Regions from separate parts of the Fictibacillus sp. 7GRE50 genome, predicted to be linked through region 2. Evidence: riboswitches for the same ligand, from Rfam matches in the RefSeq annotation. Region 2 holds a riboswitch; each other region holds the start of a gene.
What was found. A riboswitch is a leader RNA that binds a small molecule or an ion and turns the genes downstream of it on or off. The one in region 2 is predicted to bind thiamine pyrophosphate.
Positions count from the first base shown of each region.

Region 1: linked by a shared signal. The riboswitch ahead of thiD (bifunctional hydroxymethylpyrimidine kinase/phosphomethylpyrimidine kinase) and the one ahead of tenI (thiazole tautomerase TenI) in region 2 are both predicted to bind thiamine pyrophosphate.
Region 3: linked by a shared signal. The riboswitch ahead of tenA (thiaminase II) and the one ahead of tenI (thiazole tautomerase TenI) in region 2 are both predicted to bind thiamine pyrophosphate.

Region 1 covers NZ_JACZDW010000002.1:86,126-89,404, reverse strand. The annotation lists gene IHV12_RS07495 (DUF4349 domain-containing protein) at 1-788, shown strand, start outside; gene IHV12_RS07490 (IDEAL domain-containing protein) at 916-1,146, opposite strand; TPP riboswitch at 1,516-1,621, shown strand; gene thiD (bifunctional hydroxymethylpyrimidine kinase/phosphomethylpyrimidine kinase) at 1,717-2,529, shown strand; gene thiM (hydroxyethylthiazole kinase) at 2,516-3,279, shown strand, end outside.
Region 2 covers NZ_JACZDW010000001.1:1,108,954-1,112,232, reverse strand. The annotation lists gene IHV12_RS05415 (YjiH family protein) at 43-1,341, shown strand; TPP riboswitch at 1,408-1,514, shown strand; gene tenI (thiazole tautomerase TenI) at 1,584-2,204, shown strand; gene thiO (glycine oxidase ThiO) at 2,188-3,255, shown strand; gene thiS (sulfur carrier protein ThiS) at 3,261-3,279, shown strand, end outside.
Region 3 covers NZ_JACZDW010000003.1:152,528-155,806, reverse strand. The annotation lists gene IHV12_RS12020 (glutamate synthase subunit beta) at 1-540, shown strand, start outside; gene IHV12_RS12015 (manganese-dependent inorganic pyrophosphatase) at 646-1,575, shown strand; TPP riboswitch at 1,711-1,818, shown strand; gene tenA (thiaminase II) at 1,904-2,608, shown strand; gene IHV12_RS12005 (ECF transporter S component) at 2,610-3,191, shown strand; gene IHV12_RS12000 (ABC transporter ATP-binding protein) at 3,205-3,279, shown strand, end outside.

The sequences.
Region 1 (3,279 bases), on a different contig from region 2:
CCAAGGTAGAGAGTTCATCAGAAGAGGGAAGTAGGAATGGTGAATCAGATAATGATAAAGCGGAACAGCAACTAAAAAACCAAAGGAAAGTAATTTATAACGCTGAACTCATGATCGCAGTGGATAAATTGCAAAGCTCGATGGAGACTGTTCGAGAAACGGCAGAGAAGACAGGCGGATATATCGTTGAGTCTACTACTAGTATAGGTGAAAAGAATGATGAATCTGGTGTGATGGTTGTTCGTGTGCCGATGAAAAGTTTTCGTGTGTTTTTAGATGATGTTCGAAGTTTAAGTAAAGGAACACCATACGAAAATGTTACTGGAGAAGACGTTACAGAAGAATATGTTGATCTGACTTCACGGTTGAAAGCAAAGCAACAAGTTAGGGAACGTCTTGAGGCTTTTATGAAGGACGCACAGAAGACAGAAGACTTATTAAAGATATCTGGTGACCTAGCTGCCGTACAAGAAGAGATAGAACAGGTAGAAGGGCGCTTAAACTTTTTGAAAAATCAAAGTGATTACTCAACGGTTACGATACAATTTGAAGTGAAAAATTTAAAAGCGCAAGAACTTCAAACAGAAGGGTTAAATACGTGGGCAAAAACGAAGGTGCTTTTTATGGATACGGTGAACTTTTTAATGTCTGCGATTTCATTAATTGTAGTGAGTATTTTAGGATTAGCACCGATTTGGCTGATCGTAATTATTGTGGTTTATGTATGGTGGCGGAGACGAAAAACAGAACAAAAGAAAAAGCCGGAATCACCGACAACTATGTCTTAAGAGATGTGTGTTTAACTTGTCAGTAACTGGGACGTCAGAAACACCCTCTGCAGCACGGATGATCCGTTTGCTGAAAGGGTGTTTTGGCTCTTACGGCACCTTTTAAGTGGTGTGCCGTTTTAAAGCACTAGCTGAGAAACGCTTTGTATTCTGCGCTTAATTTCATAAAACGTTCTTTATCTTTTGTATCCAAGGCAATGTCAATTTCTCTCTCATAATACGCTTTGTAATAATTGTGAAGGGCCTCATCTAATACCATTTGGGCAATAAGGCTGAAGGCAAATGGGTCTCTTTTTTGTTGTTTGTATTGCACCATCTCATTTTGGTTCTTGTTAAAAGAAGTGTTTTTGTCTTTCATCCTGTTTCCCTCCTTAAAATTATCTCCCTATCCAATTAACCTTTTATGTTTCTAGGTTTCTACTAGTATACTGAGCAAGATGCCTAATGACAACCATTTTATTTGAAAATTCTGAAAAAATTTATACATTGTATCTAAAGTGCTATGTTTTCACCACCTTTTGGAAAAAATGTTAATGATTTGTCATTTTTATTTCTGTTTGCTGCTCTTTGTTACAATTGTTTAAATTCTATTTTTTTTATGTTGTAATAGTGTGTTAGTTATTATTTCCCCGTATTTAAAGATGGTTAAACTTTTTGAAACACGTAACCTAAAAATAATTGACATTATTGTTTATGTATGAGTAGGATTGTGTTAACTCAATAATGTCATTTTCGCTAGGGGTGCTTATTTTAAGCTGAGAGAAGGTTATGACCTTCGACCCTTTGAACCTGATCCAGTTCATACTGGCGTAGGGAAGCGGTGTGGATAACAGTTTCCTTTATGAAATGAAATTTTAAGCCACCCGCCAATCAGCGGGTGGCTTTTTTTGCATTAGGAATTAGGAGGTAGATGAATATGGGACAACTGATAAAGGTAAGTAAAGCACTTACGATTGCAGGATCAGATAGTGGCGGTGGTGCAGGTATTCAGGCTGATCTAAAGACGTTTCAAGAATTAGGCGTGTATGGTATGTCGGTCCTTACGGCAGTCACTGCACAGAATACGACAGGCGTTCAAGGCGTATATCCAGTTTCTATAGAAGGTTTAGAAGCTCAGTTAGCGTCTATAGGCAGTGACTTGACGCCGGATGCGATAAAGACTGGAATGCTCTTTTCAGGTGATTATATTGAGAGAACAGCTTATATGATAACTAAATTCGGATGGAAAAACGTAGTGGTCGATCCAGTTATGATCGCAAAAGGTGGGGCAACATTGTTAGGAGAAGAAGCATTACATGCTATGAAAACATGTATGCTACCGCTCGCGAAGATCGTCACACCAAACATTCCTGAAGCTGAAGCATTAACAGGTATAACGATAAACAGCAGCGAGGCTAGAGAAGAGGCGGCAAGAGTTTTGTTTGATTCGGGTGCTGATCATGTTGTAGTAAAAGGCGGACACTTTGGAAACGGTGAATTTGTTTCGGATCTCGTATTTAATGGCATAGAGATGATTGAACTTGTAGAGAAGCGGATTCAAACGAAAAATACTCACGGAACGGGTTGTACGTTTTCAGCAGCATTGGCTGCAGAGCTTGCATACGGGAAAAAGGTCGATAGTGCGATCGTGCATGCTAAGAAATATATACAGACCGCAATTGAACATGGAATCGATGTTGGTTCAGGTCATGGACCGGTCAATCATTTTGCCTATAGGAGGATTGCACATGAACAATACTAGGATACAAGAATGGAAAACGTTTGTTTCACAGATTAGAGCAGAAAAGCCACTCATTCATCATATAACGAATAATGTCACCATGAACTTTCTGGCCAATGGAGTCCTCTCAGCAGGAGGGAGTCCAATGATGGTGCATGACGCATGTGAAGTTGAAGAAGCTGTAGGGGTTGCCGATGCGTTAGTCCTGAACATTGGAACAATAGATGAAGCTTCAGCAAAATCTATGATACTCGCACTTCGTAAAGCATTGTACGCTGAGGTTCCAGTTGTCCTTGATCCAGTAGGAGTAGGTCTATCATCATTCAGGCAAGAGCTCGTAAAGAAGTTGTTGTTTGAATATTCAGAATTTAAGGGGGTCAGACCCCGAACAATTCTGACAATTTGCGGAAATGCTGCTGAAATGCAGTTTCTGGCTGAAGGGGCTTGGGAAGGAAAAGGTGTGGATGGTGATTTGGCGACGTCTGAAGATGATCTGATCAAGCTTGCGGGGGCTGCGGCAAAGCAAACAGGCTGTCTTATCGCCATGACTGGAAGTAAGGATGTTATTTCAGATGGTGAAAAAGCTATCGTGCTTTCTCATGGGGATCCGATGCTTTCTTATGTCACAGGGACAGGATGCTTTGCTACCTCAATGGTAGCTCTATATCAAGCCAACCTGAAAAAAGAAGTCACGAAGGAGACAGTAAACATGCCAGTCTTAGAACGAACCGCATTAGCTATATTAATGCTTACTAAAGCGGCAGAAGAAGC
Region 2 (3,279 bases):
TGACAAGCACAGGCTTATCAAGCGGAAAGGGAGTTGGAAGTTATGAAAACTGCAGGTTCTTGGTCTCATTCGTTAAAATTTCTTTTGTTCAGTGCAGTTGGTATTTTCATGTTCTTCATTCCGATCACAGTGAAAGGAAAGTCATCGATCCCACTCGATCATCTTGTAACATGGGTGAGAGATACAGCGGGTGAAGCTGTACCGCTTTATGCATTGCTCGTCATATTGCTCGGTGCTGTTTATCCGTTCTACAAAAAAACGTGGAACAAAGACCGAGTCATGACCACCTTCTCATTGCTAAAAGTTGTGGGACTCGTTGCAGCTGTCCTACTTTACTTTGAATGGGGTCCGAGCTGGTTAAGCGATCCGAACATGGGACCGTTCTTATTTGAGAAACTCGTGATCCCTGTTGGGTTGCTCGTTCCACTCGGCGCTGTCTTCCTTGCCTTTATTGTAGGATATGGTCTGATGGAGTTTATTGGGGTGCTCGTGCAAAAGATCATGAGACCTATCTGGAAAACGCCGGGCAGGTCAGCGGTTGATGCCGTCGCTTCATTTGTCGGCAGTTATTCGATCGGTCTACTCATCACGAACCGCGTGTTTAAAGAAGGAAAGTATACGGTGAAAGAAGCAGCTATCATTGCAACTGGTTTCTCTACCGTTTCTGCAACGTTCATGATCATTGTGGCAAAAACGCTAGGTCTGATGGAAATGTGGAACACCTACTTCTGGACGACGCTTGTGGTAACTTTCTTAGTAACGGCAATCACAGTGAGACTTCGTCCGTTAAGCAGAATGGATGATACGTATTCTGGTGGGGAAGGTCAGCCGGAAGAAGAGGTGAATGAGAAATACTTGCAAACGGCTTGGCGAAACGCGATGGATTCATCTCAGAACGCCCCTGCATTCTTGACTAACATTTGGTCTAATTTAAGAGATGGCTTTCTGATGGCGATGAGTATATTGCCTTCCATTATGAGTGTCGGTTTAATCGCCCTTTTGTTGGCAGAATACACGCCTGTCTTTGACTGGCTGGGTTACGTTTTCTACCCGATCACATGGGCGCTGCAGCTTCCCGACGCTATGCTTGCGGCAAAAGCGGCTTCCATCGGGGTTGCTGAAATGTTCCTGCCTGCACTCTTAGTAGCGGAAGCGGCGCTTGTCACGAAATTCGTAATCGGTGTCGTATCCGTAGCTTCCATTCTGTTTTTCTCAGCTAGTATTCCTTGTGTACTCTCAACAGAAATCCCAATCAGTGTTCCAAAACTACTAGTTATCTGGTTCCAACGCACGGTGTTGGCATTGATTATAGCGACTCCGCTAGCTTATTTATTCCTATAAATACTTTTACTGGTTGTTATGAAAGCCCTTTATCGATAGAATAGTAGTATATAAAAATTAAATAGTCATTACCACTAGGGGTGCCTTTGTTAAGGCTGAGATTAGAGTGAACTTTAAGACCCTTGGAACCTGATTTGGTTAGAACCAGCGTAGGGAAGTGGTGTGTGGATCAGATACTTCGCTATAAATTCTTAAAACTGTGAAACCACCTCTTTGCTGCATAAAGGAGGTGTTTTTTTATTGTGGAAAAACAGCTTCATGTAATTACTACGGGAAGGCAAAGTGATGAAGAGTTGGTTAAGATAGCGATACTCATTCATCCGTACATCACGGCGCTGCATGTACGAGAAAAAACAAAGTCTGCCAAAGAAGTCAGTCATCTTATCGAACGTCTGCAGAAAGCTGGAGTGCCTCCCTCTAAAATTATCGCAAATGATCGGGTGGATGTAGCGCTTTGTACAGGTGTAAAAGGTGTTCAGCTGACACACCACAGTTTAGATGTGTCACAAGTGCGAAGAGCTCTGCCTGAAATGCTGATCGGCTGCTCTGTTCATTCTGTTTCAGAAGCACAGGATGCTGAACAAAACGGCGCCGACTTCATCATGTATGGTCATATTTTTAAAACGGACTCCAAACGTGGTGCAGAGCCAAGAGGGTTAGATCAGCTTCAACGTGTGGTAGATCAAATCACAATTCCGGTCATCGCGATCGGAGGCATTACACCAGAAAACGTACGGAATGTCATCGGAACAGGTGCATCTGGAATCGCCGTGATGTCAGGCATTTTAGAAGCAAAATCACCACTACAAGCGGTGAAGCTGTATAAACAACAACTGGAGGTGTGGGATGCGCACAACGTATGATGCCATCATTATTGGAGGCGGCGTGATCGGCTGTTCCATCGCCTATGAGCTTTGTAAACGAAACAAACGTGTGCTGCTTCTTGAAAAAGAAACAATTGGGAGCAGGGCTTCAAGTGCTGCAGCTGGCATGCTCGGTGCAGAGATGGAGTTTGAGACCGATCATCCACTCTATCTGCTCGCAAAAGAGAGTCGGAATGCCTTCACCCCTTTATCACAGGAGCTTTTCGATGTTTGTGGGATAGACATCGAACTGATCCAGAAGGGGATTTATGAACTCGCGTTTACAGAGGAAGAAGCGGATGATTTAAAAAGAGAAGCGGCCAAGCGTCGAGATCAAGATGAAGAGGTTTTCTGGCTTTCAGCTGAAGAACTGATCATAAAAGAACCCGCATTATCCTCACTTGTAAAGGGAGCTCTCTATTTTGAAAAAGATGCTCAAGTGTCACCTGTTAAGCTTACTCGCGCCCTTTATCAGTCCGCAAAAATTCTCGGTGCCGAGATAAAAGAGCGTACGGAAGTGGTTGAGCTTCTCCAAACCAACAACAGAGTGACAGGTGTCGTAACAACGAAGGAAACGTTTCATGCTGATTCCGTCATAGTAGCTTGTGGGGTGTGGAGCTCGGAGATAGAGCCTTCACTAAAAATGGTGCCTGTAAAAGGGGAATGTCTTTCTTTTAAAACACAGCGTCCACTACTCACAGGTACGGTAAAATACAAAAACTGTTACCTCGTTCCAAAGCGAGAAAACCAAATTTTTGTTGGCGCGACAAGTACACCACACGTCTTTGATGAAGAGGTAACATTTTCAGGTCTCTTTGAATTGATGGAGAAGGCGAAACAGATCGTTCCTGAACTAAGTGGTGCTCATTTTGAAAAAGCATGGGGAGGCATCAGGCCACAAACGCTATCCGGTCAACCCTATATCGGTCCTTCTCCACATAAAGAGGGGCTCATTCTTGCAACGGGGCACTATCGAAACGGCATTCTGCTTTCCGCTATAACTGGAAAAAGGATTGCCGACCATATTGAAAGCGAGGTATATCAATCGTGAAACTTATGATAAATGGAGAAGCGG
Region 3 (3,279 bases), on a different contig from region 2:
AAGTGTAAGAGTGTAGTTCAATTTGGTAAGCACCCTAAGCTTCCTGATGTGCGCAGTGATGCAAACATGTGGCCAGAGCAACCTAACATTTTCACAATGGATTATGCCTATGAAGAAGCTACTGCTCAATACGGACATGATCCAAGAGAGTACTCCGTTCAAACGAAAAAAATCGTATCAGATCATAATGGTCGATTAAAAGAACTTCATACGATTCAGATGAAAAGAACATCAGATGATGCAGGAAATATGGTTTTTGAAGAAATTCCTGGATCTGAAAAAATCTGGCCAGCTGATCTTGTTTTCATCGCGATCGGTTTTGAGGGTACAGAACTGCCAGTCTTAAAAGAATTTGGTGTTGAAGTCAAACATAACAAAGTAGATGCTAAACATGGTGACTATAGAACAAATGTAGATGGAGTATTTGCAGCAGGTGATTCTAGACGTGGTCAAAGTTTAATCGTTTGGGCGATCCAAGAAGGACGTGATTGTGCACGTCAAGTGGATCTATCGTTGATGGGAAGTACGGTTTTGCCTTAATACTTTTTTCCATGCTACAATAAACTCCAAAAGCCAAAAGCTTTTTATATATGATAAAATAGGTCTTAGGCTAAAACAATTCTTTTATTTATAAGGAGTAGACGCATGGAAAAAGTACTTATTTTTGGACACAAAAATCCAGATACTGACACGATTACATCAGCTCTCGTTTACGCTGACTTGAAGACTAAATTAGGACAAAATGTAGAAGCTATTCGCCTAGGTGAGATCAATGGTGAAACACAATATGCATTAGATTATTTTAAAGCTGAACTTCCTCGTTTAGTTGAACATGTCTCTGCTGAAGCAAACGCGGTAATCTTAGTTGACCATAATGAACGTCAACAAAGTGCAAATGACATTGACAAAGTAAGAGTATTAGAAGTTATTGACCATCATCGTATCGCGAATTTTGAAACAAGCGATCCTTTATACTATCGTGCTGAACCTGTTGGCTGTACAGCTACAATCCTAAACAAGATGTACAAAGAGAAAGGCGTTCAAGTTGAGAAGAACATTGCCGGACTTATGCTTTCTGCCATTATTTCTGACTCATTGTTGTTTAAATCACCTACTTGTACAGAAGAAGATGTTGCCGCAGCACGCGAGCTTGCTGAAATTGCTGGTGTAGATGCGGAAAAGTATGGTCTAGAAATGCTAAAAGCAGGTGCTGACTTAAGTGATAAATCTGTTGAAGAATTGATTTCACTTGATGCTAAAGAATTTAACATTGGTGAAAACAAAATTGAAGTTGCTCAAGTGAATACGGTTGATGCTAGCGATGTATTAAAGCATCAAGAAGACTTGGAATCAGCGATTACGAAAGTGATTGCAGACAAAGGTCTAGACCTGTTTATGTTTGTGGTAACAGATATTTTAACCAATGACTCGACAGCGTTAGCTCTTGGTAAGAGATCACAATCTGTTGAAGAAGCTTATAACGTTAAATTAGAAAACAATACAGCCATCCTTAAAGGTGTTGTTTCCCGTAAAAAACAAATCGTACCTGTTTTAACAGAAGCGATGAGCAAATAAATGAAGATTTTAAAGGGTAATGCCATACTACGGCTTTGCCCTTTTACTTTGTTATACAAAGTTCGTGTTTCTTAAAAATAGTTGACAATCTAAAAGAGACTGCTATCATTTAAGACAGAAACCAACTATATAAAAACGAACCACTAGGGGTGCCTTTTATAAGGCTGAGATCAAAGTGCGACTTTGAGACTCTTAGAACCTGATCTGGATTATACCAGCGTAGGGAAGTGGTGTTGCGGAGTCTTTATTCCTGTTTTGAATTCTCCATATACAACCACTTTCTTAGCTGAGAGTGGTTTTTTTGTTGGATAAAACAAGGAGGATTCATATGAACACATTTACTGATATCTTGCGAGAAAGAGCGGCTTCTATTTGGGAAGCGAACCTTCAACATCCATTTGTGAAGGGAATTGCAGATGGTGACCTTTCTTTAGAACGGTTCAGGTACTATGTATTACAAGATTCGTATTATTTATCTCATTTTGCAAGAATACAAGCGATGGGGGCTGCAAGAGCTGAAGATTTGTATACGACTTCTAGAATGGCAGCACATGCACAAGGTACAAATGACGCGGAGTTAGGACTTCATGAGACATTTATGAAACAGCTTGGAGTGACAGAAGAAGAACTAGCTGATTTTGAACCTGCTCCCACTGCTTACCATTATACATCTCACCTTTACCGAGTTGCAGAGTCTGGAAGTTTGGGAGAAATTATCGCAGCAATTCTGCCTTGTTATTGGATCTATCAAGAGATTGGTGAAACATTCAAAGGGGCGACACCACAAGAATCCATCTATCAAGAGTGGATCGCTGCATATGGCGGTGAATGGTTCACAGAACTTGTACAAGAGCAGATTGATAGACTGAATCAATTGGCTGAAAAAGCAAGCGATGTGGAGAGAAATAAGATGATTCAACATTTCTTGATCAGTTGTCAGTACGAGTATTCCTTCTGGGAGATGGCTTATACATTGGAAAAATGGCCGATTCCATTCAGCCTGACCACGTCGACGATCGGGAGTGAAGGGTAGTATGCAAAAGGGGTTAAAGTTAACGGATATCCTTGTAACAATCGTAATCTCTATCGCATTTGGCATACTGTATAAGATTTGGGGACCTCTATATTATGCCGTAAAACCGTTTGGCCTTCACATCGATCAGTTGATATATGGGATGTGGTTCATGGCGGCGACCGTTGCATTCCTAATCATTCGAAAGCCTGGAGTTGCCCTATTGGCTGAAATTGCTGCTTCTTCAGGAGAATTTTTGATGGGTTCTGAATTTGGACTTGAAGTGTTACTATACGGACTGATTCAAGGATTGTTTGCAGAATTTATCCTATTCGCATTTCGTTATAAACGATTTGACCTTTTCGTCATCTCACTTGCTGCACTAGGTTCATGTGCAGGATCTTTAATCATGGACTTTTACAAAGGATATATCGGTGATCTTTCAACATGGAATCTAACATTATTTATCGTATTTAGAATAATCGGTTCTATCTTGTTTACAGGATTGTTTGCCGTTTCTATTGCAAAAGCTTTAGAGGCTACAGGTGTGACGAATTTAGTACGATCTTCGTCAAAAAAGGATCATGAAGCGTTAGATCAATAACTGAGGTGGTTGGATGACAAGCGTAACTTCTGTGAGAAATCTGAGATTAAAGTTTCCGGGCGAATCAAAAATGCTGTTTAGAGATATG